4 regions of the Staphylococcus massiliensis genome follow, and region 1 is predicted to be linked to each of the others. Evidence: predicted binding sites of a transcription regulator. Region 1 holds the regulator's gene; each other region holds the start of a gene.
What was found. Region 1 encodes Rex, which represses fermentation and respiration genes when NADH is low (regulators of the CRP and FNR family bind a similar motif). Its sites were predicted from a motif close to TTGTGAAATATTTCACAA; they were not measured.

Region 1 (7,632 bases):
GCAAACGTAAAAATTATTATGGCAATGGAGAGGATGCATATGTTATGTGGGTGAATTTAAACGATGAATAATACAAAGATTTTAGCAATCGAGACCAGTTGTGATGAAACGAGTGTAAGTGTCATTGAGAACGGTACGATGATATTGAGTAATACGGTATTAAGTCAGATTGAAAGTCATAAGCGTTTCGGTGGTGTAGTACCAGAAGTTGCGAGTCGTCATCATGTTGAAGGTATCACGACGACAATTGAAACATCACTTCAAGAAGCAGACGTTACGATGGATGACATTGATGCCGTTGCCGTTACGGAAGGTCCAGGATTAATCGGTGCCTTATTAATTGGTGTTAATGCAGCTAAAGCGCTCGCATTCGCACATCAAAAACCATTAATTCCAGTACATCATATTATGGGACATATTTATGCGAACCATCTCGAAGAACCTTTAACATTCCCACTTATTGCACTAATCGTTTCAGGTGGTCACACAGAATTGATTTATATGGAAGATCACTTAAACTTCAAAGTGATTGGTGAAACACGCGATGATGCAGTGGGAGAAGCATATGACAAGGTAGCACGTACAATTGGCTTACCTTATCCAGGCGGACCGCTTGTTGATAAGCTTGCGCAAGTTGGGGAAGATACGTATGATTTCCCTCGCGTTTGGCTTGAAAAGGATAGCTATGACTTTAGTTTTAGCGGTCTTAAGAGTGCAGTCATTAATAAATTACACAACGAACGTCAGAAGAACAATCCAATTTTTAAAGAAAACGTCGCGGCTAGTTTCCAAAATAGCGTTGTAGAGGTTCTTGTAGGAAAAGCCATCAAAGCATGTGAAGATTTTAATGTTGACCATTTAATCGTTGCAGGTGGAGTCGCTAGTAACCAAGGCTTACGTCAAAAGCTTAAAGAAGAAGCAACTGCTAAACAGATTCAACTTGCTATTCCTAGTATGAAACTATGTACAGATAACGCAGCGATGATCGGCTCTGTGGCACATTTTTTATACTTAGATGGTGTACGTGCAGATATGTCACTTAACGGTAAAAGTGGGCTCGATATCGAATCCTTTTAATTTCCATCAAAAACGTTTACGATATGAGTATCTTAACGAAGGAGATGGAAAAGTGGAAGCAATCACATACTTTACCTTTAAAAATAGTATTGAAGCGCTCGAGTTCTATGAAAAATATTTAGGTGCTACGGATATTAAACGTGTTCCAGGCGACCATGAAATGTTTCAAGAAGCAGACGAAGATAAGCGATTACCAGAAGATTTCACAATGAATGCATCATTTAAGATTTTAGGTAAAACATTCATGTGTAGTGACGTACAAGGTGATGAAGATATCAATAATTCCGGTGTCAACATTGCCTTTCAATTTAAATATGAAGATGAAGCGGATCGACAAGCAGCTGAAGCTTTCTTTAATAAAGCGATAGAAGGTGGTTGTGAAGCGAGTATGCCATTAGGCCGCATACCTTGGTCACCACTTTATGGTATGTTTGAAGACCCGTTTGGCATAACTTGGATGATTAACGCATATCAATAAAATAAAACCAGGCTAGGATAATAAATTCAATTTCCTTAAACAGCATGCTTTCCTGGGGCGTGGCCGGAGCCTGTAGTCTCCGGACTCATGCTACTCCCCTAGGAGTCAGCTGTTTTGGAAATTGCTTTATATAAAGCTAATTAGCTTTATTTCTCGACTTATATCCTAGCCTGTTTTTTTATTTATATTAATTTAGCTCTCACGTCATGTTTTGACATTTTGAATGGCTTTGTTGTAAACCGTTTTAGGAAATCCTGTGATACGTAATAACTCTATCGCATTACGTGTATCTGCAGGTCCTTCTTTAATTGTATAATCAAATAAAATTTCGTCATCTTCGATCTTTTCATTAAAGTGATAATTATCACACATATCATCAAGTAATTGCGTCAATTCAATATCATGTGTCGCAGCCATTAACTTCGTAGTAGGAAGGTTATGAATATGGCGTAATACTGCCTCTGACGCTGCTACGCGTTCTTTAGTATTGGTCCCTTTAAAGATTTCATCAATGAATAAGTAATAAGGATGCTTAGTCTGTATATCAACCAATCGCTTGATTGATTTAATTTCAGCCATGAAATAACTATCGCCACTCATGACATCGTCTGCATTTGCCATTGCTGTCCGAATGATTCCTGGTCGATACGTAAATGCCTCAGCCGTAACCGTTCGTACGGATTGAGCAAGTATCAAGTTAATCGCGATAGACTTCATAAATGTAGATTTACCAGAAGCGTTAGAACCTGTAATTAACGCGTCTTTATCAAATTCGAAGTCATTTGCCACTGGGTAAGATAATAGTGGATGATATAAATCTTCAAACGCTACTTGATTATTCGTAATCGTAGGTTCGATATAATAAGGTAATGTCTCTTGCCAAAGTGAAACGGCATATGCTGTATCGATATCGCCTACAAATTCGATACACTTAAACATTTCGTCCTCGTTATTTAAAAGCTTTTCCTTAAGTAAATTATAAATATGATAATCGATTAAGAATAATTGTTTAAAGAATGCGAATACCTGCCCCATAATCGAACTATCTTGGGCAAGTAGAAAGCGATACTTAAAAAGTTTACTAAACTTAGAGAAATCGATATCATGTTGGTCCTTAAGAACATCAAGCGTAGCTAATTTGTGTGCAGTCTCAATAACACGTCCTGCAAAGAATAAATCACCTAAATCCTTACTGATTACCATTAAATATTTATAGCTCAATGCCAAATTAATAACCATAGACAAGATTGTGACGAAGATAAACATCGGTGACACGAACCATAACGCGATACTAAGTAGCGGTAATAAGCATAGAAAGATAAAGCTTTTATGATATGTATTGATCACGCGCGTTTGCTTGTAAGTCGGGTAGGTACGTTTACCAATCTTTGAAAGTAGTGATGAAACGTTTAATCTAAATGTAGAATCCTCTTTAAAAGCCCTTAAAACCTTATTATCCTTCACTTGAAACATGTTTCGTAAGGTTGCGTATAGATGCATTTCACCAATAGAACTGAAACAATAGTTCATTTGTCTAAAGATTTGATCCATATTCACATCAGACCACGTCTTATCATCAATGAGTAAATGAGCGTTGTAATGAGGTGAACGAAGTCTAAAGTAATCATCGTACGAGGCATTCTTACGCTCAAAATCTTCATAAGGTTCCTGTCTATCCCACAAAGTTCTGAGTTTTTGCTTGAGCCTGATACGTTCGTTAACGATCGTAACTATGATAACAATGATAAACACAACGATGAGCAATCCGAAAAAGCTAAAAGCAGTCATAGAAACACCTTTCTTCAAAAGTTAAGTATATTGTATCAAATTTTTATAACATTTTTAACTGTTTCAATTTGTACGGTGTCAATAGGGAACATGCGTACTTATCAACAATTTGTGAACAACTTGGGGATAACTTAGGCATAATGGTGTGTATAAGCATTTGAAAAATGTGTATGAAATTTGTGGGTAGTTACAATTTACCTGTGGATAACTGGAATAACTCTGTGGATAGTTGGTAAATAAGGTCTTTTAGTGTGAATAAAGGTTGAATGTGTGGTGAATAAAAAATGTGGTAAGTGAAAAATTCTACTTACCACACAATTCTAACTTTGATACTCTGATAACTTTTCTTGTAATATTTCCCAGTTTTCCATAATCTGTTCTAATTCTTGTTCGGTTTGTTCTTTTTCATCAGCAAATGCTGCTGCTTTTTCAGGATCGTTAAATACCTCGGGGTCGGTTAATTGTTCATCAATAGATTCGATATGAGCTTCAAGTGACGAAATTTCTTGTTCAATAGAGGCTATTTCTCGCTCTAATTTACGAATCTGCTTCTTAGCTTCCTTATGATCTTGATACGACACATCACTTGTATCAACTTTAGAATCAGCGCCGTCTGACGCTTCTTCTATCGCATTCAGTGCACGTTCTTCTTCTGATTTATCAAGATAATATTGGTAGTTACCGATGTACATACGATGGTGGCCTTTCTGCATTGAAAAGACCTTCGTCGCAATCTCGTTAATAAAATAACGGTCGTGAGAAACAAAGATGATCGTGCCTTCGAAGTTTTTAAGTGCTTGTTCTAACATCTCTTTGGAATCGATATCTAAATGGTTAGTAGGCTCATCTAGAATAAGCACGTTATTACGTTCAAGCATTAATAAAGCAAGTTGTAGTCGCGCTTTCTCACCACCAGATAAATCGTTAATGACCTTTTTCACATCATCTTGTACAAATAGAAAGCGTCCGAGTATAGCTCGAACTTCCTTTTCAGGGAGATGCATGTATTGATCCCAAATGTAATCGAGGATTATTTTAGATGATTTAAACTCGGCTTGTTTTTGGTCATAATAGCCAATTTTTAGATTAGCACCGTATTGAACATGACCATTTAAAGCAGGTAAATCATTAGATAGCGTCTTAATTAATGTGGATTTACCAATACCATTAGGACCTATAATCGCGATGTGGTCACCTTTAGTCACATCAAAATGAATGCCTTCTGTGATGACATCGTTGTAGCCAATAGATAAGTCTTTAACATGCATCACATCGTTTCCAGTATTACGGTCGAAATCAAATTGGATATTAGCTTGTTTCGCATCCAACATTGGTTTATCAATACGTTCAATCTTCTCAAGTGTTTTACGACGACTTTTCGCCATACCACTCGTCGATGCTCTAGCGATGTTTTTATCAACAAAGGTTTCTAAGCGTTTAATTTCGTCTTGTTGACGTTCAAATTCACGCATACGTTTTTGATAATATTGATCACGTTGTTTGATAAACTGACCATAGTTCCCGATGTAATGTTTAACTTCACCTAAAGCCACATCGTATACTTGTTTAACAATTTTATCTAGGAAGAATCTATCATGGCTGATGATGATAATGGCGCCTTTAAAGAATTTTAAGTAATCTTCAAGCCACTCAGTCGTTTCCATGTCTAAATGGTTGGTCGGTTCGTCAAGTAACAGTAGGTCAGGCTCTTTCAATAACATTTGAGCAAGAGATAAGCGCGTTTTTTGTCCACCACTAAAGTCATTAATAGGGCGATCGAAATCAGCTTCTTTAAAATTAAGTCCATGAAGCACGGTCTTAATTTTACTTTCATATTGATAACCTTCAAGTTGTTCAAACTGATTAGATAATGTTTCGTATCGCGCGATGTGCTCTCGATAAGTTTCCGTATCATATTCATCAGCATGCACACTTAACCAATTCGTTTCTTGCTGCATCTTTGCTTCCATTTCCTTTAAATGGTTGAAAGGTTCAGACATTTCTTCGAAGACGGTCTTATTAGAATTTAACATCATTTGTTGTGTTAAGTAACCTAGTTTGAGATTCTTAACTTTAGAGATATGGCCGGCATCGTAATTTTCAACGCCTGCTATAATCTTCATAAGTGTTGACTTTCCTGCGCCATTACGACCAACAATACCAATACGTTCGCCAGTTTTAACTTCAAAGTTTACATCTTGAAAAATATCTTCTCCATCAAATGATTTTGTTATATTGTTTAATTGTAATAAAATCATTATTCCGCACCTCGCAATATGATTATTTTACATGATAAAGATATAAGTTGAAATAGTAACTGTTTATTTTGAGTGAACTATCAGTTATAATTAGGTATATTCTGTGAAAGACATCACATAAACTACTAATGGAGGGATTTTATACGGTGGAACATGATTCAGTAAAAATTCCACGTGCGACTTTAAAGCGACTTTCTTTGTATTATCGTTTTGTGAACACGCTAAAATCTAAAGGTGTAGAGCGTGTAAATTCGAAAATTATAAGTGAAGGTTTAAATATAGATTCCGCAACAATTCGTCGTGATTTTTCATATTTTGGTGAACTTGGTAAAAAGGGATACGGATACAACATAGATAGCTTACTTGAGTTTTTTAAATCTGAACTGAGTGAAAGCGACGAAATTAAAATAGGTTTAATTGGTGTGGGTAACTTAGGACGTGCGTTACTTACATATAACTTTTCAATTCATGATGAAATGACGATTACAGAAGCTTTCGATATAGATGAAGCGGTTGTTGGTAGTGATATCGGTAATGTGAATGTTAAGCATTTAGATGACTTACCAAAGGTTATTAAAGAAGAAGGTATTGAAGTGGTTATTATTACTACACCTGAAAAGGCTGCCCAAGAGGTAGCGGATTATGCGTCTAAAGCAGGTGTAAGAGGTATCTTAAACTTCACGCCAAGACGTATTACAACTTCAACAAAGGTACAAGTACATCAAATTGATTTAGGTATCGAATTACAATCCTTACTATTCTTTATGAAGAATTATGGTAAATAAAGCGCGATTTTAAGACACGAGGTAAGTGGTGAAAACCATTTATGTCGTGTCTTAAATTTAGGGTTGAAGTTTCTTCAAGTCTCTATTATTATTAAACTTATCATATAAGTCGGATATAAAGGAGATAAGTTATGACTTGGATCATTATAAGTGGGTTGATCGTTGGTATCTTACTAGGATTCGTCATGCAGCGAACGCGCTTTTGCTTAACTGGCGGCTTTCGAGATATGTACGTTCAACGAAATAATAAGATGTTTTATGCACTACTGATTGCGATTACGATACAAAGTATCGGATTACTTATTCTCACTCGCACAGGCTTACTTACGATTCATAATGAAACATTTCCAATTATAGGAACGATTATTGGATCGTTTATTTTTGGAGTAGGTATTATCCTAGCAGGCGGTTGTGCTACAGGTACTTGGTACCGAGCTGGCGAAGGTCTCATAGGGAGCTTTGTCGCACTTGTCTTTTACGCATTAAGTGCAGCAGCCACGAAACATGGTGTTTTAAAGCCTTTAATGGATAAGATTAATACGCATACCGTAGCGAACGCAGATATGGCTTCGTCTACAGGTGTGCCAATGTGGGTATTTGTGCTACTCTTAACGCTAATCACATTATTCTTTGTCGTTAAGACGTTACGTAAACCGAAACCTAAGATACCGATGCCTAAACTGAAGCAAAAGTATACTGGTTTCAGACATATTCTCTTTGAAAAGCGCTTCCACCCATTTGTTGCGGCAATAGGAGTTGGCTTAATCGCGTTTATCGCGTGGCCGATGAGTACGTCTACTGGTCGTGAGGGTGGACTTGGTATTACGACACCATCATCAAATATCGTTACATTCCTTGTGTCAGGTGATATGAGCGCGCTTGATTGGGGTGTCTCCTTAGTATTAGGTATCTTTATTGGTTCATACATCGCAGCTAAAGGTTCACGTGAATTTAAATGGCGTTTACCCGATAAAAAGACCATCCGTAATAGTGTGATTGGCGGTGTATGTATGGGCTTTGGTGCAGCAGTTGCAGGCGGTTGCTCGATTGGTAACGGTTTAGTTGCAACAGCTGCTATGTCTTGGCAAGGTTGGATTGGACTTGCTTCAATGATTGTAGGATCATGGTTTATGAGTTACTTCATGTTTGTAAGACCTATGAAGAAAGTACAGCACCAATCATCTACAGCGACTTCAAGTCGTGGTACACAAACGGCTTAATAGGAGGATTTGTTATGTTATATGAA
Region 2 (7,632 bases), 180 kb from region 1:
GGAATGGTTCTTTAGTAGGTACAACACCAATATCATAAAGCACTTTGTGCCAGAAACGTGCATACAATAAGTGTAATACAGCGTGTTCGACACCACCAATATATAAGTCAACTGGTAACCAGTGTTTAAGTTTTTCAGGATCAGCTAACATTTCATCATTATCAGGGTCGATGAAACGTAGGTAGTACCAACAACTACCCGCCCATTGTGGCATCGTATTTGTTTCGCGACGACCTTTCATACCTGTTTCAGGATCTTCCACGTTGATAAATTCATCAATGTTCGCAAGTGGTGACTCACCTGTACCTGATGGCGCGATATGATCTGTCTTAGGTAGTATCAATGGTAATTCATTTTCAGGAACTGTTGTCATAGAACCATCTTCCCAGTGGATAATCGGAATTGGTTCACCCCAATAACGCTGACGGCTGAATAACCAATCTCGTAATTTATAGTTAACTTTCTTCTCGCCTTTACCTTTTTCTTCAAGTAAAGTAATTGCTTTAGAAATAGCCGCTTCATTTTCTAAACCGTCTAAATCACCAGAGTTAACGTGTTTACCATCACCTTGGTAAGCTTCTTTAGAAACGTCTCCACCTTCAATGACTTCCTTAATAGGTAAGTCGAATGTTGTCGCAAATTCGTGGTCACGTTCATCATGTCCTGGAACCGCCATTACAGCGCCTGTACCATATGACGCTAATACATAATCAGCAATCCAAATAGGTAACTTCTCACCAGATAGTGGATTAATACCATAAGCACCAGTAAAGACGCCAGTCTTCTCTTTAGCTAAATCCGTACGTTCTAAATCTGATTTTTTAGCCGCTTCATCACGGTACGCTTGTACTTTATCCATTTGATCTTCACTCGTAATTTTATTTACAAGTTGATGTTCAGGACTTAATACTAAGAATGATGCACCATAAATCGTATCAGGACGTGTCGTAAAGACTTCAATATTTTCATCATGGCCATCTACATCATATACGACTTTCGCACCTTCAGAACGACCAATCCAATTACGTTGCATATCTTTAATAGATTCTGGCCAATCAAGATCTTCTAAATCTTCAAGTAAACGGTCAGCGTATTCTGTAATTTTAAGTACCCATTGTTTCATTGGACGACGAATTACAGGATGACCGCCTCGCTCAGAAACGCCATCAATGACTTCCTCGTTAGATAACACTGTACCAAGTTCTGGACACCAGTTAACTGGAATCTCGTCTACGTAGGCTAAACCTTTTTTATAAAGTTGGATGAAAATCCATTGCGTCCATTTATAGTAGTTAGGATCAGTGGTACTTACTTCACGACTCCAATCATAACTAAAACCTAGCTCTTGGATTTGACGCTTAAACGTTTTAATATTTTCTTTCGTAAATTCACTTGGATCGTTACCAGTATCTAGCGCATATTGTTCAGCTGGTAAACCAAATGCATCCCAACCCATAGGATGTAACACGTTATAGCCTTGCATACGTTTATATCTTGAAACGATATCTGTCGCTGTGTAACCTTCAGGATGTCCAACGTGTAATCCAGCACCTGATGGATAAGGGAACATATCTAAGGCATAAAATTTCTTTTGACCTAAGTTATCTTCCGCTTTGAAAGTTTGATGCTTTTCCCAATAGTCTTGCCATTTCTTTTCAATTTCATTATGGTTGTAATTCACCACTTGTCCTCCTATTCAATAAAAAAATCACCTCAAACTATTTAAGTATTCAAAGGGACGATGAAACACCGCGGTACCACCCTTTTTCACATATGTGCACTCAAACGTTTAAGATGATTTTAGACATTTTATTTCGATTGGTAAGTTCACCTAAAAGAATACGCTAGTTTACACCACCACTAACTCTCTAAAGAATTCTCTTTAAGTTACTACTCCTATACAATTAATATCTTATTTTAAAACATTTCATATTTCAAGTATTGAAATTGGTTTAAGATGATTTAAAGTCTGAAGGTGAAAGTTTTCTGTCGAATATTTGTATGAATATAAATGAGATAAGCAATAACCCAATCATACTAAAGAACATGATTTGCATGTTAAATGCATCAACTAAGACACCGCCAATTAGTGGTCCGAATGCTTTTCCTATAGTAGAAGCCGAGTTCGTGATACCTTGATAAACACCCTCACGACCTTTAGGCGCTAAATAGTTCGCAATCGTAGGTACTGCTGGCCAAACAAACATTTCAGCAAACGTCATGATCACCATACCGACAACGAAGATACTAAATTGCTGAGCAAAACTTGTTACGATAAACGACAGAATAAAGATGAAGATACCAATCGTCATTTGTAATTTCAGTCGATGCTTCAATCTTGAAACGACCGGTGCAATAATCGGTTGCCCTAGTAAAATTAAGCCACCATTAATCGTCCATAATAAACTATATTGACTCATTGATATATTTAGCGATTGTGTAAATGATGCAATTGTTGTTTGCCATTGTACATAACAAATCCAACATAATACGAACATGACACACAATGTAATCAAGGCATTAAAACGCTTTTTGTTTTGTACGTGCGTCATTCCTTCAAACGTTTCATTCTGCTTGACAGTGGCGTTGTACTTAATTCTAAATTTAAATAAAGCGATAAAAAAGAAAGTTACATACATGAGCAAGTTAGCCATAAAGATATAGTTAAAGCTAAGCTCTGCTACGATACCTCCGAGTGCTGCACCTAATGCAACGCCGATGTTCTGCGCGAGGTAAATCGCATTAAACGTTGTCCGTCCACCTCTTGGCCAAGAAGCTGCAGCTAAAGCGAATATTGCTGGAACAATCATACCGCCACCAAAGCCAAGTATAATCAGCCATATCGCATACCATGGCCAACCGTGGAATAGATTAAGCAATATCGTACTCATCAAACTTAAACTGGTTCCTAACATAATGGTAAAGAAACCACCTATTTTGTCGAAAAGCGTGCCACCAAGTAGATTACCAACGACCATTCCTAATGAATTGACCATCAATACAACACCAGCTGTACTTAAACTCTTACCGAGTTCTTCTTTCATGTATATGGTATTTAATGGCCATAGAAAGCTTGCACCAGTGATATTAATGGCCATACCAATTACGAGCCACCAAACACTCTTAGGCATATTCATGTGTATGACTCCTTTCTCTTTTTTGTCGATTCATCCCCACTATACCATAATATATGTTAAAATCTTGAAATAGTATATCACAGAAAGGAATATCAAATTATGGGAAATCATTTTCCTTATGCTTTTGAAGATAAACGCTATCATACATGGAATTATCACTTAAAAAATAAATTCGGTCAAAAGATATTTAAAGTAGCTTTAGATGGCGGTTTCGATTGCCCTAATAGAGATGGTACTGTTGCCCACGGTGGTTGTACATTCTGTTCAGCTGCAGGTAGTGGTGACTTTGCAGGTAATCGTGCAGATCCAATCGAAGTTCAATTTAAAGAAATTAAGTCTCGTATGCATGAAAAGTGGCACGAAGGTCAGTATATTGCTTATTTCCAAGCATTTACGAATACGCACGCACCTGTAGAAGTACTTCGTGAAAAATATGAAGCCGCTTTAAGTGAAGAAGGCGTAGTCGGCTTATCTATCGCAACTCGTCCTGACTGCTTACCAGATGATGTTGTTGAATATTTAGCAGAACTTAATGAGCGTACGTATCTATGGGTTGAACTCGGCTTACAAACAGTGCACCAAGAAACATCAGATTTAATTAATCGCGCCCACGATATGGATTGTTATTACGAAGGTATCGCCAAGTTACGCAAACATAACATCAATATATGTACACATATCATCAACGGTCTACCTGGCGAGGACTACGATATGATGATGGAGACTGCTAAAGAAGTTGCGCAAATGGATGTCCAAGGCATTAAGATTCACCTTCTTCATCTTTTAAAAGGCACGCCAATGGTCAAACAATATGAAAAAGGCATGCTACAATTTATGACTCAAGATGAATATACGAACTTAGTATGTGATCAACTTGAAGTTTTACCTAAAGAAATGATCGTACATCGTATTACAGGTGATGGACCAATCGATTTAATGGTCGGACCAATGTGGAGTGTCAATAAATGGGAAGTACTAAACGATATTGATAAAGAATTAGCAAACCGTGATTCAGCTCAAGGTGCTAAATTCGAGAAAAAGGTAATCCAATGATTGTTGAACGCATTCTTCCCTTTGCTAAATCTTTAATCACATCACATATTTCTGAAGATAGTATTGTTATCGATGCAACTTGTGGTAATGGTTTGGATACACATTTTTTAGCTCAACAGGTTCCTGAAGGACATGTTTACGGCTTTGATGTGCAAGAAGTTGCGATAAAGTCAACTCAAGTCAAAGTATCCTCATTTGAAAACGTTACCCTATTCCAAGAGAGTCACGAGCACGTAAAATCATGTATTCCGCATCACGATCACCAAATTAACGCTGCTATCTTTAACTTAGGTTATTTACCTAAGGGCGACAAATCCATTACGACTAAGAGCCATTCAACTATAGAGGCGATTAAAAACATTTTTGATATCTTAACGGTAGAAGGCATCATAGTTATCGTGATCTACCCAGGGCACGACGAAGGTAAAATTGAAAAGGATGATGTACTTCAGTACCTTGAGTCATTACCACAAGATAAGGCACACGTACTTAAGTACGCATTTATTAATCAGAAAAATAACCCGCCATTTGTTTGCGCCATTGAAAAGAGAGCATAAAAAAACAGGGTCGTTGACGGTTTGGATGTCATATTCCAAATCATCAACGACCCTATTTGTATGGCTTATATTTTACAAGTATCGATAATTGCTTTTAAGTTATTGACTAAGGCATCTTCTTGAGATTTAATCTCTTCACAAGTATACGTAACAAGGGCATCTTTTTTATCTTTAAAGTCTTCATTGAAATGAATAATAACTGTACGCTCGTCGTTTTCAGGGCGTTCTTTATAAATCCATTTCTTTTCTACTAAATCATTAAAAGTGCGTGTACGTTTATATGATTTAACCTTAACATACTTATCCATTTCTTTTAGTGTCATTGAACCCTTGTGCCATAATGTTATAAGTATTAAGAATTCGTCTTTAGTTAATTTATATTCTTTTTCAATACTCTCAAAGATTGTATCGATATCTTTTTGTAATTCGTCAAGTAATACGACATCACTTACGTTATATTTTGGTGTACTTGCCATACTTAGCCCTCCCTATAAAGCATATATATAGGTTTATACCCCAAAATAATATTTTTTAACCATGATATTTATTTAAATAATTAATTTTAGGCTACATTTTAGTAAATTATACTAAGTAAGCTTTTATACAAGGTGTGAAACTGAATCTTGAATTTCTTTTAACACACTTACAGAGTGATTGAATTGTTCTGTTTCTTTTTCATTAAGTGGTACCTCAATAATATTACGCGCACCATTTTTGTTAACGACAGTTGGAACACCTACATAAACATCTTCTTCTCCATATTCACCTTCTAAATAACTTGAAACCGTTAATACGTGATTTTGGTTACGTAAGATTGCTTTAGTGATGTGCATTAAGCCCATAGCTACGCCGTAGTACGTCGCGCCTTTTGCTTTAATGATGTCATAAGCTGCATCGCGCGTCTTAACAAAAATTTCATCAATGAGTTGAGATTTCTCTGGATCGTTCTTTAAGATATCATATAGTGGTTGGCCAGCGATATTCGCATTTGACCAAACTGGTAATTCTGAGTCACCATGCTCACCAATAATTTGCGCGTGAATACTTGATGGTGATACGTTAAATGTCTCACTTAATAAATACTTAAATCTCGCTGTATCAAGAATAGTTCCTGAACCAATAACACGTTCTTTAGGTAGTCCTGATGTTTTTAAAGTTACGTAAGATAACACATCTACCGGGTTTGTAGCGATTAAAAAGATACCATCAAATCCGCTTGCCATGATTTCAGAAACGATTGATTTAAAGATCTTAGTATTTTTTTCTACTAATTGAAGGCGTGTTTCACCAGGCTTTTGAGCTACCCCTGCACAAATGACTACTAAATCTGCATCCTGACAGTCTTTATAGTCACCCGCTTTAACTTTCACAGGTGACATGCCGTAAGGTGCACCATGATTTAAATCCATTACATCCCCTAATACTTTCTCTTTGTTTAAATCAATGATAACAAACTCATCTGCAACACCTTGGTTGACCATCGCAAATGCATAACTTGATCCAACAGCACCATTACCTACTAATACAACTTTTTTACTTTTTTGTGACTCCATACTTACTTTCCTCTCCCATTCACATATAGTTATGTGATTTATTTCACAAACTAATTATAACAAGTATCTTTTGCTTTTTCAATGCTATTCAAATAAAATTTTAAAACATAAAAAAATAGGCGAGAACATTAAATTCTCACCTATTCATGACATACTTTATTTAACTTCTTCCGCTGAAAAGCCAATTGAATAAATACGATTATTTAAGAATGATAGGATGTATCTTAGGACATAATCCCTTTCTGGTTCGTTATGTATTTCATGGAATAACCCTTCCCAAACTTTGAAGTACATTTCGTTCGTTTTTAAGACTTTAGGAAGGCGCGCCATCGCTTTAACATCAGAGATTTCATCTTCACTACCATACATGATACACATTGGAATTGGCGGGACGTCTTTTAAATGATCCATCGTGTCTTTCATCTTGTGAATAACTTCTTTAAACCAATGATAACTTACCTTACGAATCATTAAGCTATCATCTTTCGCATCTTCAATGACATCTAAATTACGTGTTAAATCGTGTAATTCAATACCTATATCAAATTTAGCATCTTTATTTAAACTTCCAAAATTTGATGCAAGTGCTTTCTTTCGGAACTTGTTACTTTGGTTAAATGAAACAAGTGGTGATATTAAAATAACGCCCTCAAGGTTTAATTTAACGCGTTCTAATAAATTAAGTAAGATTAAACCGCCTAATCCAACCCCTAATACAAACACTGGTAATTCATATTCTTCAGCGATTCGAACCCAATCAAGCACGCGTTCGTGATACACTTCGAACTTTTCAATTTGCCCTTTATTCATACGAGAAGTTTGGCCTTGTCCTGGTAAATCTCCCATAATCACGTGAAAGCCATTTCTACGTAATTTCGTAATTAAATAAGCATAGCGCCCAGTATGCTCTAACATATTATGTGTAATGACGATTACGCCTTTAGCTTCTTTTTCAGCTTCCCATTTCCACATCTCTAAAGCCCCTTCTATAAGAAATTCATACATTTTTATTGTATCAAAATTTATATGTTAAAAACCATTTTAAAGTTTAGGTACTTTACTATTATTATCACAAATTTACTGGTCTAAAACTCATCATTAGATAAGGATTCTTCACATTTCCCCTTTTTGAAAAGCCAAATAAAAAACCACAGCATTCACTGTGGTTTTAAGGCTCTATAATAAATTCGGTTGGTGACCTCATTCGAGGTCATTAGCCGAATTATTTTTTGTACTAAAAGAACGCATTTATCTCTATAATTGTAAGTGACCAAACTAACAAAAAGGAGATAATGCGCCTGTGAATAATTTTATAACAGAACTCTTAAGATT
Region 3 (7,632 bases), 1.0 Mb from region 1:
TTATGAATGGTTATATGCTCGATGCGACGTTCTTAGGAACTTATTCTAAAGAGAAGTTAAATGTTATCCAAGCTATTCTAGGTGATGAATACCAAGATTTAATCATGACTGATGCAGAAATGGAAGAAATCAAACAAGCAGCACAAGATTTAGATTTCTTAGGCATCAACTATTACCAAAGTAATTGGATTAAACACCATGACGAGGAAAGTCTGATTCATCATAATGGAACAGGGGATAAAGGCACGTCAATCTTTAGGTTAAAAGGAATTGGAGAGGTTGTAAAAAACGAAGCGATTCCTACTACTGATTGGGACTGGTATATTTATCCTCAAGGTTTATATGATATGATGCAACGCATCAAAGAGGACTACCCGAATTATAAAAAGATTTATGTGACTGAAAACGGGCTAGGTTATAAAGATGAATTTAATGCTGAGACAAACGAAATCGATGATCAACCAAGAATTGATTATATTAAACAACACATTGAAGCTATTAGTGATGCATATCGTGATGGTATTAATGTGAAAGGTTATTTCGTATGGTCTTTACAAGATATGTTTAGCTGGTCTAATGGTTACAACAAACGTTATGGCTTATTCTATATCGATTTCGAAACACAGAAACGTTATGTTAAGCATAGTGCCAAGTGGTATAAAGCTTTATCAGATGACATATATGAATCATAAAAGATTTCAATAAAGAACACGACTTACAATTCGATGAGAATTGTAGGTCGTGTTCTTTATGATTTATGGACAGTGAATTAATGCTTTAAAGAAGTGAGATTTGAATGCCTCTTTATCGATATCCTTAACAACGGTTGCATTAGGATATTTAGATTTCTCATCAACAAATGTCTGCCCCTTATACGTTTCGTCTCGATATTCAACCTCTATATATGCTTCAGCTACTTCAAATAATTCAGGATGCAGTAGATAAATAAGTGTATATACATCATAAATCTTAACACCTTTATCAAAATCATCACTTCTGTAACGACTTAGAAGATTGAATAGCATTTCCCCAGTTTTACCCATACGTTGTAATTCTTTAAGGTCCTCTTGATTAAGCATACTATTATACGCAACATCTAAACCAACCATAGTGATAGGTAAACCAGATTTAAACACGATTTGACTTGCTTCAGGGTCTGAGTAGATATTGAATTCTGCATAAGGCGTAACATTACCGCCAACTATACTACCACCCATTAGAATTATTTCTTTAATATGGTCTGAGATATCACCGAATGTTTGAAGTAATAAAGCAATATTTGTAAGTGGTCCGATAGCAATGATTGTGATTGGGTCTTCATGCGCTTTAATCGTTTCGTACATCGCTAATATAGAATTTTGTGAAGCGAGATCGTTCTGATCAACCTCTTCAAATTCATGGCCATCCATACCCGAAGCACCATGAACGTCTTGTGCATCAATTAAGGTCGATAGGTAGGGGTGCGAAGAGCCTCTATGTACTGGAACATCACTCTTGAAAAAGCCCTTTAACTTTAAGGTATTTGCAGTGGTATTTTGAATACTAACGTTTCCGTAAACTGTTGATATCATTTTTACATCTAATTCTGGGTGATTTAAAGCGATGCTAATGGCTTGAGCATCATCGATACCTGGATCAGTATCAATTATCATTGGTATTGACATATTTACGCCTCCCTATGCTTAGTTCACTTCCATTGAATCATATTTGAGAAGATAATTCAGTTAATCAAGACATAAAAAAAGCTGATTAATTCAATGAAGAATTAATCAGCTTAGGTGTCTTATAAAGCTGTGGGACTTTGTTTAACGGTTATTATACGTGTGAACCGTGTCCACCTTGCATTACCCAGTAAGTACCAATAACGATAGCTAGAGTAATGATGATGGCAAAGATAACTTTAAAGACTTGAACGCGTCCATCGCGACCTTCAGTTAAGTGCATGAACATGAATAATTGAAGGAATGCTTGGATGAAAGCAAAACCAAAAATGATGGTAATTTTAGCATTTAGAGCTAATGTAGTGTGTAACGTTACGTATACGGCAAGTAAAGTTAAAATGATTGAGGCGATAAAGCCTAATGTATGTTTTACAATTGTATTCATCCGCTAAACACCATCCCTATCATATACACGGCAGTGAAGATGAAGATCCAAACAACATCTAAGAAGTGCCAGTATAAACTTACTATAAATAATTTAGGAGCATTGTACTTATTCAGTCCACGCATACCTACTTGAATTAATAAACAAATAATCCAGAAAATACCTAACGTAACGTGGGCTCCGTGAGTTCCTAACAAGATAAAGAAGCTTGACCAATATGACCCAGCTTGTAGAGTAGCACCTTTGTGTACGTAGTGTGCGAACTCATAGATTTCAAATCCTACGAAACCTGCACCGAGTAATAGGGTGATGATCATCCAAATCATCATTAAAGCTTTCTTTTCTTTTCGCATGTAATAGATTGAAATACCACATGTATACGAACTAATTAAAAGTAAGAACGTCATAATTAGAACAAGTGGAAGTTCAAATAAGTCCGTTGTTAAGTGGCCACCATAACCACCACCATGCTGTAACGTTAATAATGTTGCAAATAACGTACCGAATAATGCGAATTCAGCTGTCAGGAAGATCCAAAAGCCGAGTTTATTCAAATTACCTTCATGCGTTTGCGCATCAATTGTATTTGTATGATTACTCATGACTCATAGCCTCCCTTTCTTTAATACGTTCGTTTCTTAAACGTTCTTCAGTTTGTCTTACTTCATGCTCAGGGATATGGTAACCATGTTCGTCTTCGAAACTACGATAAATCATAGTTGCAAATACGCCGATTAAGCCTAAGATTGCTGGTAAGATTGTTTCGAATACTAAGAAGAAACCAGCAATAGTGAAGAAGATTGACATCCAGAAACCAACGTGTGTGTTATTAGGCATGTGAATTTCACCGTAGTTCTTGTTGTCTAGGAAGTGACGACCTTTAGCTTTCATGTCTACGAAAGTATCATAGTCATCCCAATCTGGTGTTACAGCAAAGTTGTAATGAGGTGGTTTAGCAGAAGCTGTTGACCACTCTAATGTACGTCCTAAGCCGTACCAGTTATCACCAGTAGCTTCACGTGGTGATTTAAAGTGACTCCATACGATATTGGCAACTAAGAATAAGAAACCAATTGTCATGATGATAGCACCGATTGTTGAAATAAGGTTTAAGATAAACCAACCATCAGCATTACTGTAAGTGTAAAGACGACGTGGCATACCATCTAAACCTAAAACATATTGCGGTACGAACGTCACATTATAACCAATCATGAAGAACCAGAAACACCATTTGTTAAGTTTCTCTTGTAACTTGTAACCCATCATTTTTGGATACCAGAAAATTAGGGCAGCTAAACAAGCGAATACGACACCGGCAACAATTACGTTATGGAAGTGGGCTACTAAGAAGTAAGTATTGTGGTATTGGTAGTCGGCAGAAGCCATCGCTAACATAACACCAGTTACACCACCGATAACGAAGTTCGGTATGAATGCTAATGAGAATAACATTGGTGATTCGAATGAAATTCTACCTTTATGAAGTGTGAATAACCAGTTAAAGATTTTCACACCAGTAGGTACTGAGATTAACATTGTTGTGATTGAGAATACTGAGTTAACTAAAGCACCATTACCCATTGTGAAGAAATGGTGAACCCATACTAAGAAACTTAAGAATGCGATACCTGCAGTTGCCCAAATCATACTGTGATGACCGAATAAACGTTTACGAGCAAATGTAGGAATGATTTCTGAGAATATACCGAATGCTGGAAGGATTAAGATATATACTTCAGGGTGCCCCCATACCCAGAAGAAGTTAGCCCATAGCATTGGCATACCGCCTTCGGCAACTGTAAAGAACGTTGATCCGAAGATTCTATCTACTGTCATTAATGCTAATGCGATTGTTAAAGGTGGGAATGCTAAGATGATGATTAATGCAGTTACGAAAGTAGTAACTGTGAACATCGGCATTTCCATGAAACGCATTGTCTTCGTTTTAAGTTTAAGTATTGTAACGAAGAAGTTGATACCGGTCATTAAGGTACCGATACCTGCTATCTGAATAGCTATTAAGTAGTAGTTAACACCTGGTCCTGGACTAAATTCACCAGCAAGTGGTGCGTAGTTTGTCCAACCTGCAGCAGGTGAACCACCGATAATGAATGATAAGTTGAACAGTAACATACCAGAAACGAATAACCAGAAACTAATGTTATTCATAACAGGGAATGCTACGTCGCGAGCCCCAATTTGTAATGGAACGATAACGTTCATTAAACCAATTACGAACGGCATCGCCATAAAGATAATCATGATTACACCGTGTGTCGTGAAAATCTCGTTGTAGTGGTTGGATTCTAAGAACTTATTATCAGGTATCGTCAATTGCGTACGTAATAATAAAGCATCTATACCACCACGAACAAACATTAATATTGCACAAACAAGGTACATAAAGCCGATTTTCTTATGGTCGACCGATGTGAACCATTCTTTGTATAGGAACTTCCATAACTTAAAGTAAGTAATAACAGCTAGTACTCCTAGAACCATAAATGGTGCACTGATTTGTGCAAGAGTAATCATCCAGTTACCTTGAACTAAAAGTTCATGGAAAGGGAAATTAATCCAATTCATTAATGTTCACCTCCATGCTCTTTTTCTTTTTTCTTAGACTTAGATGCGTCTTCTGACTTAGCACCTTCAGAGATTTCTTCCATCTCATCCATGTTGTGGTCTTCTTCTTTCTTGAATTCACTGTCATAAGATTCGTTGTTACCTAAAATCATTGCCTTCATACCATGACGTTCATAGTTAGGGTTTGTGATTTGAGGTTTACGAGGTGGTTTAACTGGTTTATCAGAAACACCTTTCTTTTGATCATAGAAGTTAGGATCTTTAGGTACGAATTTATAACGATCATAAGCATAGAAGATGTATTCAGGGTCAGCAGCTGGATCAACAAATGCCATATGTGTACCACTGAATGTTAATTCTTTGTTAGGTGTGATAGGTAAAATTTGTTTGTCAAATGTATCTTGAGTTAATTTCTTCTCACCTTGAGCTTTCTTAACCCATTCTTTGTACGATTTGTTGTCTACAGCTTTGACATCAAATGTTTGACGCGCAAAACCTTCACCGTTGAAGTTTGAGTTTCTACCTTTGAATGTACCTTCTTCAGAAGCTTGTAAAGTCCATTCCATCGTCATGCCAGTCATAGCGTACTTTTGACCACCAAGTTGTGGAATCCAGAAACTCGTCATAGTGTCCATTGATTGTAACTTGAATACTACTGGACGATCTTTAGGAATAGTTAAATGGTTAACAGTTTCAATTTTTTCTTCAGGATAACTGAAGAACCATTTAAATCCAGCACTAGTAGCATAAATTACAATTGGATCTTCCTCTTTCTTTGGTTTTTCCTCTGCACTGTATAGCGCTTGTATAGTTGGAATTGCTAAAGCGATTAAAATCAATACAGGGATGACGAACCAAACAGTTTCAAGTAAAGAGTTGTGGTGCATCGTTCCTGATTTTTCAGTATTCTTTAAACGATATTTAATACTGAATATCATGAAAAGAATAAATACCACAGCAACAATAACAAGCATAAATATAATCGAATAAATGATTAAGAATTTTAAATCGCTTGCCATTGGCCCTTTTGCGTTTAAAACTTCTAAATTAGAACAACCACTAAGTAAGATAACGGCGCCTAAAAATAGAAGTAAAGACTTAAATTTTGACACTTTCTTAACCTCCTAATACTACAAATGTAGGGCTTATCACTAATTTTAAAATATTACGCAATATTTACAAGAGGTTTAACGATAAATTTAAGTAAAAAATCTGCTTAAACCGTTGTGAAATGGGGACTGGCGTGGGTTCAAAGATTTGTTAAGAATATGTGTACATTTTGTGAAAACTGTCATATTTAACTTTTAGTAAATAATTTGATGAAAAAACGCGTGAATTTGGCATATAAAAAGGGGTTTTAAGTTCATTCGAATATTAAATTTTGAAAGAAATTAGGGGAATTCCTGACATGAAATTAGGGTGCTTTTTCGTAATATGAGATTTACAATGAAATTGAGATAGAAAAAAACTGGAGCTAAAGTTAACTCCAGTTTGTGTTCATTTAATTTTGATTATTGGTCAATTACTTCGATAAAACGCGTGTGTAAATCTGTAGCACCATCTGAATCTCTAACTTCATATGTAATTTTGTATTTACCTGGTTTATCAGTATCCACATGGCCATTAATTTTAATCTTATCTGTTAAATCGCCGTCTTCTTTATCGTAAGCACTGATGCCATTTCTTAAGTTGAAGTTTTCTCCAAGTTCAATCACACCATCTTCAACGCCTTTAATTTGAGGGATGGAGTTACTAGTAGCTTCAGCATTTAAGTTTGGAGATACTAATGTAGCTGAAACTCCGATTGCGGATAATGATTGTAAAAGTTTGTTCATGTGATAAAGCCTCCAAGATAATCAAAATTGTAGTTATATATAAAGTTACATTACTACCTATGATTTTACATCAATCTATGGTCGTAATATACCTAATCTTTATTAAAATAGCATTAAAATTCTATCAAAATCTTGTAAGCGTTATGAAACTTATATGGCTTTTACTGTAGTGGTAAATGGTGTTTCATGTAAGTTTTAATAATAAATATTGTATAGGTTAAATTTTTACGGGAGTGATTTTATGTTAACGAGTGAAGAAAAAGACATTATCCAACAAACGGTGCCAGTGTTACAAAAGCAAGGGACTGAAATTACGCAGACATTCTATAATAGAATGTTTAATCAACACCCAGAATTAAGAAATATGTTTAACCAAACGAACCAAAAACGCGGCTTTCAATCTACTGCGCTAGCACAATCGGTATTAGCTGCAGCGGTAAATATCGATGATTTATCAAAGATTTTACCTGTTGTAAAAGAGATTGGTTATAAGCACTGTGCATTACAAGTATTTCCGGAACATTATCCTATAGTAGGTGAGAACTTACTAGCAGCTATTCAAGAAGTTGTTGGGTTAGAGGAGAGTCATCCGATTATTCAAACTTGGGGTAAAGCTTACGGTGAAATCGCTGACGCGTTTATTCAAGTTGAAAAAGAAATTTATGATTCTATGATTTGGGATGGTTTCAAACCATTTAAGATTACATCTATTGAAGAAGAACGTTCTGACATTAAAGTGTATACAGTAGACACTAATGGTATTGATTTAAGTCAATATGTACCAGGTCAATATATTACAGTAGATGTTAATAGTACAAAGTTACCTTATCGTGCTAAGCGTCATTATTCAGTAGTTGAAGGTACGCAAGACAGTTTGAAATTCGCTGTTAAACGCCATGTTGAAAATGATATGGAAGGTGAAGTATCTGCAATCTTACACGACGAGTTTAGTGTAGGAGATGATATCTTATTATCAGCGCCAGTAGGTGGCTTCAAAGTTCACAACCCTGAGCATGATCAATTATTTATCGGTTCAGGCATTGGGACTACACCATTAATTCCTATGTTTAAACAAGCTACATCTGAAAGCCAAGATGTTAAA
Region 4 (7,632 bases), 340 kb from region 1:
GGGTACACTAATCGATAAATATAATATTCGTTGGATGTTCCACGGTCAAAAATAATTTGCTTTATAAATCATGATATAGAATAAACCCCTCAACATTTGCGTAATGTCGAGGGGTTTTGTTTGGTTTCATAAACGTTTTGAAAGCGTTTAAGTGATTAAGGTGTTATATATGATGTTGAGTCGCGCTTGAGAATGAAATACGTGCGACGCGTAAAGTTGTGAAAGTAATGGTTTTCGATAAATCTACAAAAAGTGCTTCGTAACATAGTCGTACACGTTCTTTAGAAGCAATATGAGTGTGACGCCGATGAACAGGGATTTGACGTATGATACGCCTTTACGAATCGCGAATTGGCTACCGGCGAAGCTACCTGCGATCATTGAGATACCCATAATGAGTCCTACTTTATAGTCAACGTGTTGTAAGCACGCGAAGAGAATAATCGCGCCGACGTTACTTGCGAAGTTAATAACTTTGGCGTTACCCGCTGCTTTAAGGAAGTCAAAACCTACTATTAATAATAGGAATAAGAAGAAGCTACCTGTACCTCCGCCTAGGAATCCGTCATACATGCCGATGATGAAGACGAAGGCCGCGAAGATGATGGCTTTCTTAGGAGGGAGTTTCTGATAGGTGGAAGTTTCTCCCCATTCTTTCTTAACGAGCGTGTAGATTAATACGAGAAACAGCATGATAATGACGAGCGGTTTCAAGAGTTCGGGCGGTATGCGGGTTGCGATGAGTGCCCCGAAGACCGAACCTATGAATGATAGCGGAAATAATTTTTTGACGATATGTAAGTCGACTTTCCGCGCGCGAATGAATGTGATGGCTGATGTGAGCGATCCGAATGAACTTGCGAGTTTGTTTGTTCCGAGGGCCGTAGCGGGATGTAAGCCGATTGCGAGTAGGGCTGGAATTGAGATGAGTCCACCGCCGCCAACTACTGAATCGATAAATGCGGATAGAAACCCGAATAGTATGATGATGATAATCATGTCTAAGTCCATAATTCCAACTCCTTCAAATGATTTATACCTAATATATCATAGGTTTTAGGTTGGTGCGGGGTAGATTTCGTCTGCAATTTTATTCATTTGGAAATGGAATTTGCGCAGTTTCTGAGTAATTGTATGTGGCTTTTAAAGTATGGTGGGCGTGGGCATTGAAAGGTGATATAGTTAAAGAAATTTAATGAAGAGGAGCAACAAGATATGAACATCAACGAAATGATGAATGCGTACTGGTTAGCGATTGATGGCAGATGTGATGTGGATTCTAAAACTGCGAGTAAGATTAAGAATATTAAGGTCGGTTTGGAGGGTGAGTCCCTCTTTGAAAAGCACTTGAAAGCGGTCGACCGGATTGTGTATGGGCGCAATTTGTACTTTAATCAAATGCACCCTTTGGAGATCGACTTTCTGGTGATTAACGGAAAGCAGGCGATGATATTTGAAGTGAAGCATTATAGTGGCGATTACAAGTACGACGGCGATGCGCTCGAGTCGGCTAAAGGCTTTAGGTTTGCGGCGCCGCATGTACAATTGTTGAAGCAGGTGAACGAGCTTAAGATGGTACTGAAGCGAGCGGGCTTGAGTATGTCGGTCAGTGCTTACGTAGTGTATACGAATCCGACGTTTACTTTGAGCGGAGGTATACCGCACCGCGGGTTTACCTTATTGCCGACCGAACTTCACAAAATTCCTACTTTATTTCCTCAGCGTTTTACCTCGAAAGATCAAATTATATTGGATAAGATACGTACCCAGCAGATAGATTTAACCCACCGTTTAAATTTTGAAAAGCCTTATGGTCTGGATCAGGCTAGGACCGGTTTGCGTTGTAGTTGTTGTAAGGAAATTGGATTCATAGAACCTGTACCTCATAAGAAAACTGTAAGATGTACGCGTTGTGGTTCTAACTTTATTAAGCGTGACGTGTATTATGAGCATTTGAAGGAGCTTTACTATATTAAGGACGACGGTTTCACTTTGAAAGAAGCTATGGCCTGGTGTGAAGGGGCGAGCTTTAATACTGTTAGAAGGATTAGTAATGATTTCTTCATATATAAAGGTGTTCGTAATAAAAAGTATTTTATTTAGTGAGCGATGGGTAAGCGTGTTGGCTGTAGATCGTATGTAAGAGCCAAGTTGAGAGGTCACATGGCTCTAAATTGCTTGTAAGAGCCAAGTGAAGAGGTGACATGGCTCTAAATCGCTTGTAAGAGCCAAGTGAAGAGGTGACATGGCTCTAAATTGCTTGTAAGAGCCAAGTGAAGCCATGACATGGCTCTAAATTGCTTGTAAGAGCCAAGTGAAGCCATGACATGGCTCTTATCCCAGCACTCCCCCCATCAACACCCTATCCCCAACTCTCACCTCCGCACTTCCATCTACCACATCATAATTTCAAAGAATAAGGGTTTTCCAACATCTATATAGGTTATTCCCTAATATCTATGCCTTGTGAAAAATTGTACAATCATAGTATGAATTACGGGACGATATTAAGGGAGGATTATTGATGGTTAAATTTGGATTGAATTTCTTTAAACCTACGGAAAAGTTTAATGGTGATTGGTCTGTTTTGGAAAATAAAAGTCGTGAATGGGAGAAAATGTATCGTGAGCGTTGGAGCCACGACAAAGTAGTTCGTACAACACATGGTGTTAACTGTACGGGCTCTTGCTCATGGAAAGTATTCGTTAAGAATGGTGTAATCACTTGGGAGAACCAACAAATTGACTACCCAAGTTGTGGACCTGATATGTCTGAATTTGAACCTAGAGGTTGTCCGCGTGGAGCGTCATTCTCTTGGTATGAATATAGTCCGCTCCGAGTTAAGTTCCCATACGTTCGTGGAAAATTATGGGATTTATGGACAGCAGCAATGGACGAACACCAAGATCCTATCAAAGCTTGGGCTTCAATAGTTGAAGATCCAGACAAAGCTAAAATTTATAAGTCTGCTCGAGGAAAAGGCGGTCATATCCGCGTATCATGGAAAGAAATCTCTAAACTTATCGCAGCTCAACTGATTTACACAATTAAAAAGGACGGCCCAGACCGTATCGCAGGATTCACACCAATTCCAGCGATGTCTATGATTAGTTACGCTTCTGGTGCACGTTTTATCAACTTATTAGGTGGCGAAATGCTCAGCTTCTACGATTGGTATGCCGACCTACCACCTGCTTCACCACAAATTTGGGGTGAACAAACTGACGTACCAGAATCAAGTGACTGGTACAACGCGGCTTATATCATGATGTGGGGTTCAAACGTACCACTAACACGTACACCAGACGCACACTTCATGACAGAAGTACGTTACAAAGGTACAAAAGTTGTGTCAGTAGCACCAGACTATGCAGAAAACGTTAAATTCGCAGACGACTGGATCGCACCTAACCCTGGTACAGACGCTGCAGTAGCACAAGCAATGACGCACGTTATTCTACAGAAATATTACATCGATGAACCATCAGAAATGTTCATCAACTATGCTAAACAATATACAGACATGCCATTCGTCATCATGTTAGACGAAGACGAGAACGGTCTTAAAGCAGGTCGTTTCCTTCGTGCAAGTGACCTTGGCCACGCTACAGAAAAAGGCGAATGGAAACCGGTTGTACTAGACAACCTTACAAATAATCTTGTCGTTCCAAACGGTACAATGGGTCAACGTTGGGAAGAAGGCAAGAAATGGAACTTAAAACTCGAAACTGAAGACGGTCAACAAATCGACCCATCTATGACAATCGCTAACGACACATACGACATCGTAGAAATCCAATTCCCGTACTTCGACAATGAAGGAAACGGTGTCTTTAAACGCCCAATTCCAGTTCGCAAAGTCACATTACAAAACGGCGAAACAACATATATCGCGACAACATTCGACCTTATGGCGAGTCAGTACGGTGTGAAACGTTTCAACCACCGATTAGAAGCTAAAGGTTTCGACGACGCTGAATCACTTTACACACCAGCTTGGCAACAATCAGTTACAGGCGTTAAACCTGAACTCGTAACGCAAGTAGGTCTAGAATTCGCTCAGAATGCAATCGACACTGACGGACGCTCAATGATTATCATGGGCGCAGGTATCAACCACTGGTTCAACTCAGACACAATCTACCGTTCAATCCTTAACCTCGTAATGCTATGTGGTTGCCAAGGTGTTAACGGTGGTGGCTGGGCGCACTATGTAGGTCAAGAGAAATGTCGTCCTATCGAAGGTTGGAGCACAGTTGCTTTTGCCAAAGATTGGCAGCCAGTCCCAAGACTTCAAAACGCAACAAGTTGGTACTACTTCGCAACTGACCAATGGAAATACGAAGAGTCTGGTGTCGATAAGCTTAAGTCTCCTTTAGCAAAAGACATCAAGCACCAGCACCCGGCTGACTACAACGTTACGGCTGCTCGACTAGGTTGGTTACCATCGTATCCACAATTCGATAAAAACAGTTTACTATTTGGCGAAGAAGCGAAAGAACAAGGCGATAACTCAAACGAAGCCGTACTTAAACATGCAATAGAGTCTGTTAAATCTCGCAAAACAAAATTTGCAGTTGAAGATCCAGACCTTCGCAAAAACCATCCGAAGACACTATTCGTATGGCGCTCAAACTTAATTTCAAGTTCAGCTAAAGGTCAAGAGTACTTCATGAAACACTTACTCGGTACGAAATCAGGATTACTCGCTGAACCAAACGAACAAGATAAGCCAGAAGAAATCGTATGGCGTGAAGACACAGAAGGTAAGTTAGACTTACTTGTCGCTTTAGATTTCAGAATGACAGCGACGCCTTTATACGCAGACATCGTACTTCCAGCAGCAACTTGGTACGAAAAACACGACCTGTCATCAACAGACATGCACCCATTCGTACACCCATTCAATCCGGCAATCGATCCACTTTGGGAGTCACGTTCGGACTGGGATATTTATAGAACGTTAGCGAAGACTTTCTCCGATATGGCAAAAGTCCATTTGACTGGAACTTACAAAGACGTTGTGACAACGGCGCTTGCGCATGATACAGCCCAAGAAATCGCGACACCTTTAGGAAAAGTCAAAGACTGGACTAAAGGCGAAGTTGAAGCCGTTCCAGGTAAAACAATGCCAGGTTTCGCAATTGTAGAACGTGATTACACGCAAATCTACGATAAATTCGTTTCACTTGGACCACTCCTTGAAAAAGGTAAAGTCGGCGCTCACGGTGTGAGCTTTTCAGTAAAAGAACAATACGATGAATTAAAGAGTATGGTAGGTACTTGGGAAGACGATACAGTTAAGTCACAAAAACCACGAATCGATACGGCACGCCGCGTAGCAGATGCGATACTCAATATTTCGTCAGCGACAAACGGCCGCGTATCACAAAAATCATACGATGATTTAGAAAATCAAACTGGCATGGAATTAAAGGATATTTCAAGCGAACGTGCTTCAGAGAAGATTACATTCTTAAATATTACAGCACAACCGCGTGAAGTTATTCCTACGGCCGTATTCCCAGGTTCAAACAAACTTGGTCGTCGTTATTCACCATTTACGACAAACATCGAACGACTCGTTCCATTCAGAACTTTAACAGGTCGTCAAAGTTACTATATCGATCACGAAGTATTCCAACAGTTCGGTGAAAGTTTACCAGTTTACAAACCGACATTACCGCCAATGGTATTCGGAACGAAAGATAAAAAAGTTAAAGGCGGCATGGATACATTAGTACTTAGATATCTAACGCCACATGGTAAATGGAATATTCACTCAACATACCAAGATAACCAACATATGTTAACGCTATTCCGTGGTGGTCCAACCGTTTGGATTTCAAACGAAGACGCAGCGAAACATGATATTGCGGATAACGATTGGTTAGAAGTATATAACCGAAATGGTGTTGTAACGGCACGTGCAGTCGTATCACACCGTATGCCTAAAGGTACGATGTTCATGTACCACGCACAAGACAAACACATTCAAACACCAGGTTCTGAAATTACAGATACACGTGGTGGTTCACATAACGCACCAACTAGAATTCACTTAAAGCCGACACAACTTGTTGGGGGATATGCACAAATTAGTTACGGCTTTAACTACTATGGACCAATAGGGAACCAACGTGATGTTTACGTTGCAGTTAGAAAAATGAAAGGGGTTGACTGGCTTGAAGATTAAAGCACAAGTAGCAATGGTACTTAACTTAGATAAATGTATCGGATGTCACACATGTAGTATTACATGTAAGAATACTTGGACAAACCGTCCAGGTGCAGAATATATGTGGTTTAACAACGTTGAAACGAAACCAGGTATCGGTTATCCAAAACGATGGGAAGACCAAGAGAAATATAAAGGTGGTTGGCACCTCAATAAAAAAGGCAAGTTAGAACTTAAATCTGGTAGTCGTTTATCTAAGATTGCACTCGGTAAAATTTTCTACAATCCTGATATGCCAGTCATTAAAGATTACTATGAGCCATGGACGTATAACTACGAGAACTTAACTACGAAAAAACATGGTAATCACTCACCTGTAGCGCGTGCTGAATCACTTATCTCAGGAGATAAATTAAATCTTGAATGGGGTCCTAACTGGGAGGATGACCTTGCAGGTGGACATGTAACAGGACCTATGGATCCAAACATCCAAAAAATCGAAGAAGAAATTAAATTCAACTTCGACCAAACGTTCATGATGTACTTACCACGTTTATGTGAACACTGTCTGAACCCTAGTTGTGTGGCGTCATGTCCATCAGGCGCGATGTATAAACGCGACGAAGACGGTATCGTACTTGTAGACCAAGATGCATGTCGTGGATGGCGTTACTGTATGACAGGTTGTCCTTATAAAAAGGTTTACTTCAACTGGAAAACGAATAAAGCTGAGAAATGTACATTCTGTTTCCCACGTGTTGAAGCAGGTCTTCCAACAGTGTGTTCTGAAACATGTACTGGTCGTATGCGTTACTTAGGTGTGCTTTTATATGATGCGGACCGTGTTCAAGAGGCGGCTTCTGCTGAAAATGAACAAGATCTTTACGAAAAGCAATTAGACCTTTTCTTAGATCCTTTTGATGAAGATGTCATTGAACAAGCAGAGAAAGATGGTATTTCAATGGAATGGATTGAAGCGGCTCAAAACTCTCCAATCTACAAACTTGCGATTGAGTACAAGCTTGCGTTCCCATTACACCCTGAATACCGTACAATGCCAATGGTTTGGTATTGCCCACCATTAAGCCCAATCATGAACTACTTTGAAGGTAAAGATTCAATTAACAACCCAGATGCAATCTTCCCAGCTATCGAAGAAATGCGTTTACCAATTGAATACCTTGCGAACCTATTAACAGCAGGGGATACAAGACCGGTTAAGACAGCACTTCAAAGAATGGCGATGATGCGTGGTTATATGAGAGCGCAAACAACTGGTAAACCTTATGACACAGACCGTTTAGCTCGATTAGGTTTAACAGAACGACAAACAAAGGATATGTATCGACTACTTGCGATTGCGAAATACGAAGATCGCTTTGTAATCCCAACGTCTCACAAAGAAGCGTATATGGATACGTATCGTGCACAAGGTAGCCAAGGTTATGGCGGCG

Region 2: a site for Rex is predicted at 6,332-6,349, ahead of ACF3N8_RS06715 (L-lactate dehydrogenase). Genes of this name have one in related genera too.
Region 3: a site for Rex is predicted at 5,975-5,992, ahead of qoxA (cytochrome aa3 quinol oxidase subunit II). Genes of this name have one in related genera too.
Region 4: a site for Rex is predicted at 2,465-2,482, ahead of ACF3N8_RS03930 (nitrate reductase subunit alpha). Genes of this name have one in related genera too.

The regions. Positions count from the first base shown of each region.
Region 1 is NZ_CP171119.1:1,181,573-1,189,204, forward strand. Features, by position in the region: gene rimI (ribosomal protein S18-alanine N-acetyltransferase) at 1-71, shown strand, start outside; gene tsaD (tRNA (adenosine(37)-N6)-threonylcarbamoyltransferase complex transferase subunit TsaD) at 64-1,077, shown strand; gene ACF3N8_RS05640 (VOC family protein) at 1,130-1,555, shown strand; gene ACF3N8_RS05645 (DNA mismatch repair protein MutS) at 1,760-3,343, opposite strand; gene ACF3N8_RS05650 (ABC-F family ATP-binding cassette domain-containing protein) at 3,664-5,601, opposite strand; gene ACF3N8_RS05655 (redox-sensing transcriptional repressor Rex) at 5,730-6,386, shown strand; gene ACF3N8_RS05660 (YeeE/YedE family protein) at 6,518-7,606, shown strand; gene ACF3N8_RS05665 (sulfurtransferase TusA family protein) at 7,621-7,632, shown strand, end outside.
Region 2 is NZ_CP171119.1:1,364,662-1,372,293, reverse strand. Features, by position in the region: gene leuS (leucine--tRNA ligase) at 1-1,684, opposite strand, end outside; gene ACF3N8_RS06735 (MFS transporter) at 1,953-3,137, opposite strand; gene ACF3N8_RS06730 (TIGR01212 family radical SAM protein) at 3,237-4,190, shown strand; gene ACF3N8_RS06725 (class I SAM-dependent methyltransferase) at 4,187-4,747, shown strand; gene ACF3N8_RS06720 (MarR family transcriptional regulator) at 4,813-5,223, opposite strand; gene ACF3N8_RS06715 (L-lactate dehydrogenase) at 5,347-6,300, opposite strand; gene ACF3N8_RS06710 (alpha/beta fold hydrolase) at 6,457-7,272, opposite strand; gene ACF3N8_RS06705 (ISL3 family transposase) at 7,601-7,632, shown strand, end outside.
Region 3 is NZ_CP171119.1:2,181,321-2,188,952, reverse strand. Features, by position in the region: gene lacG (6-phospho-beta-galactosidase) at 1-692, shown strand, start outside; gene rihC (ribonucleoside hydrolase RihC) at 756-1,664, opposite strand; gene qoxD (cytochrome aa3 quinol oxidase subunit IV) at 1,816-2,106, opposite strand; gene qoxC (cytochrome aa3 quinol oxidase subunit III) at 2,103-2,708, opposite strand; gene qoxB (cytochrome aa3 quinol oxidase subunit I) at 2,701-4,686, opposite strand; gene qoxA (cytochrome aa3 quinol oxidase subunit II) at 4,695-5,807, opposite strand; gene ACF3N8_RS10520 (DUF5011 domain-containing protein) at 6,207-6,530, opposite strand; gene ACF3N8_RS10515 (globin domain-containing protein) at 6,772-7,632, shown strand, end outside.
Region 4 is NZ_CP171119.1:839,807-847,438, forward strand. Features, by position in the region: gene ACF3N8_RS03915 (VOC family protein) at 1-55, shown strand, start outside; gene ACF3N8_RS03920 (TSUP family transporter) at 244-1,011, opposite strand; gene ACF3N8_RS03925 (nuclease-related domain-containing protein) at 1,216-2,103, shown strand; gene ACF3N8_RS03930 (nitrate reductase subunit alpha) at 2,525-6,196, shown strand; gene narH (nitrate reductase subunit beta) at 6,186-7,632, shown strand, end outside.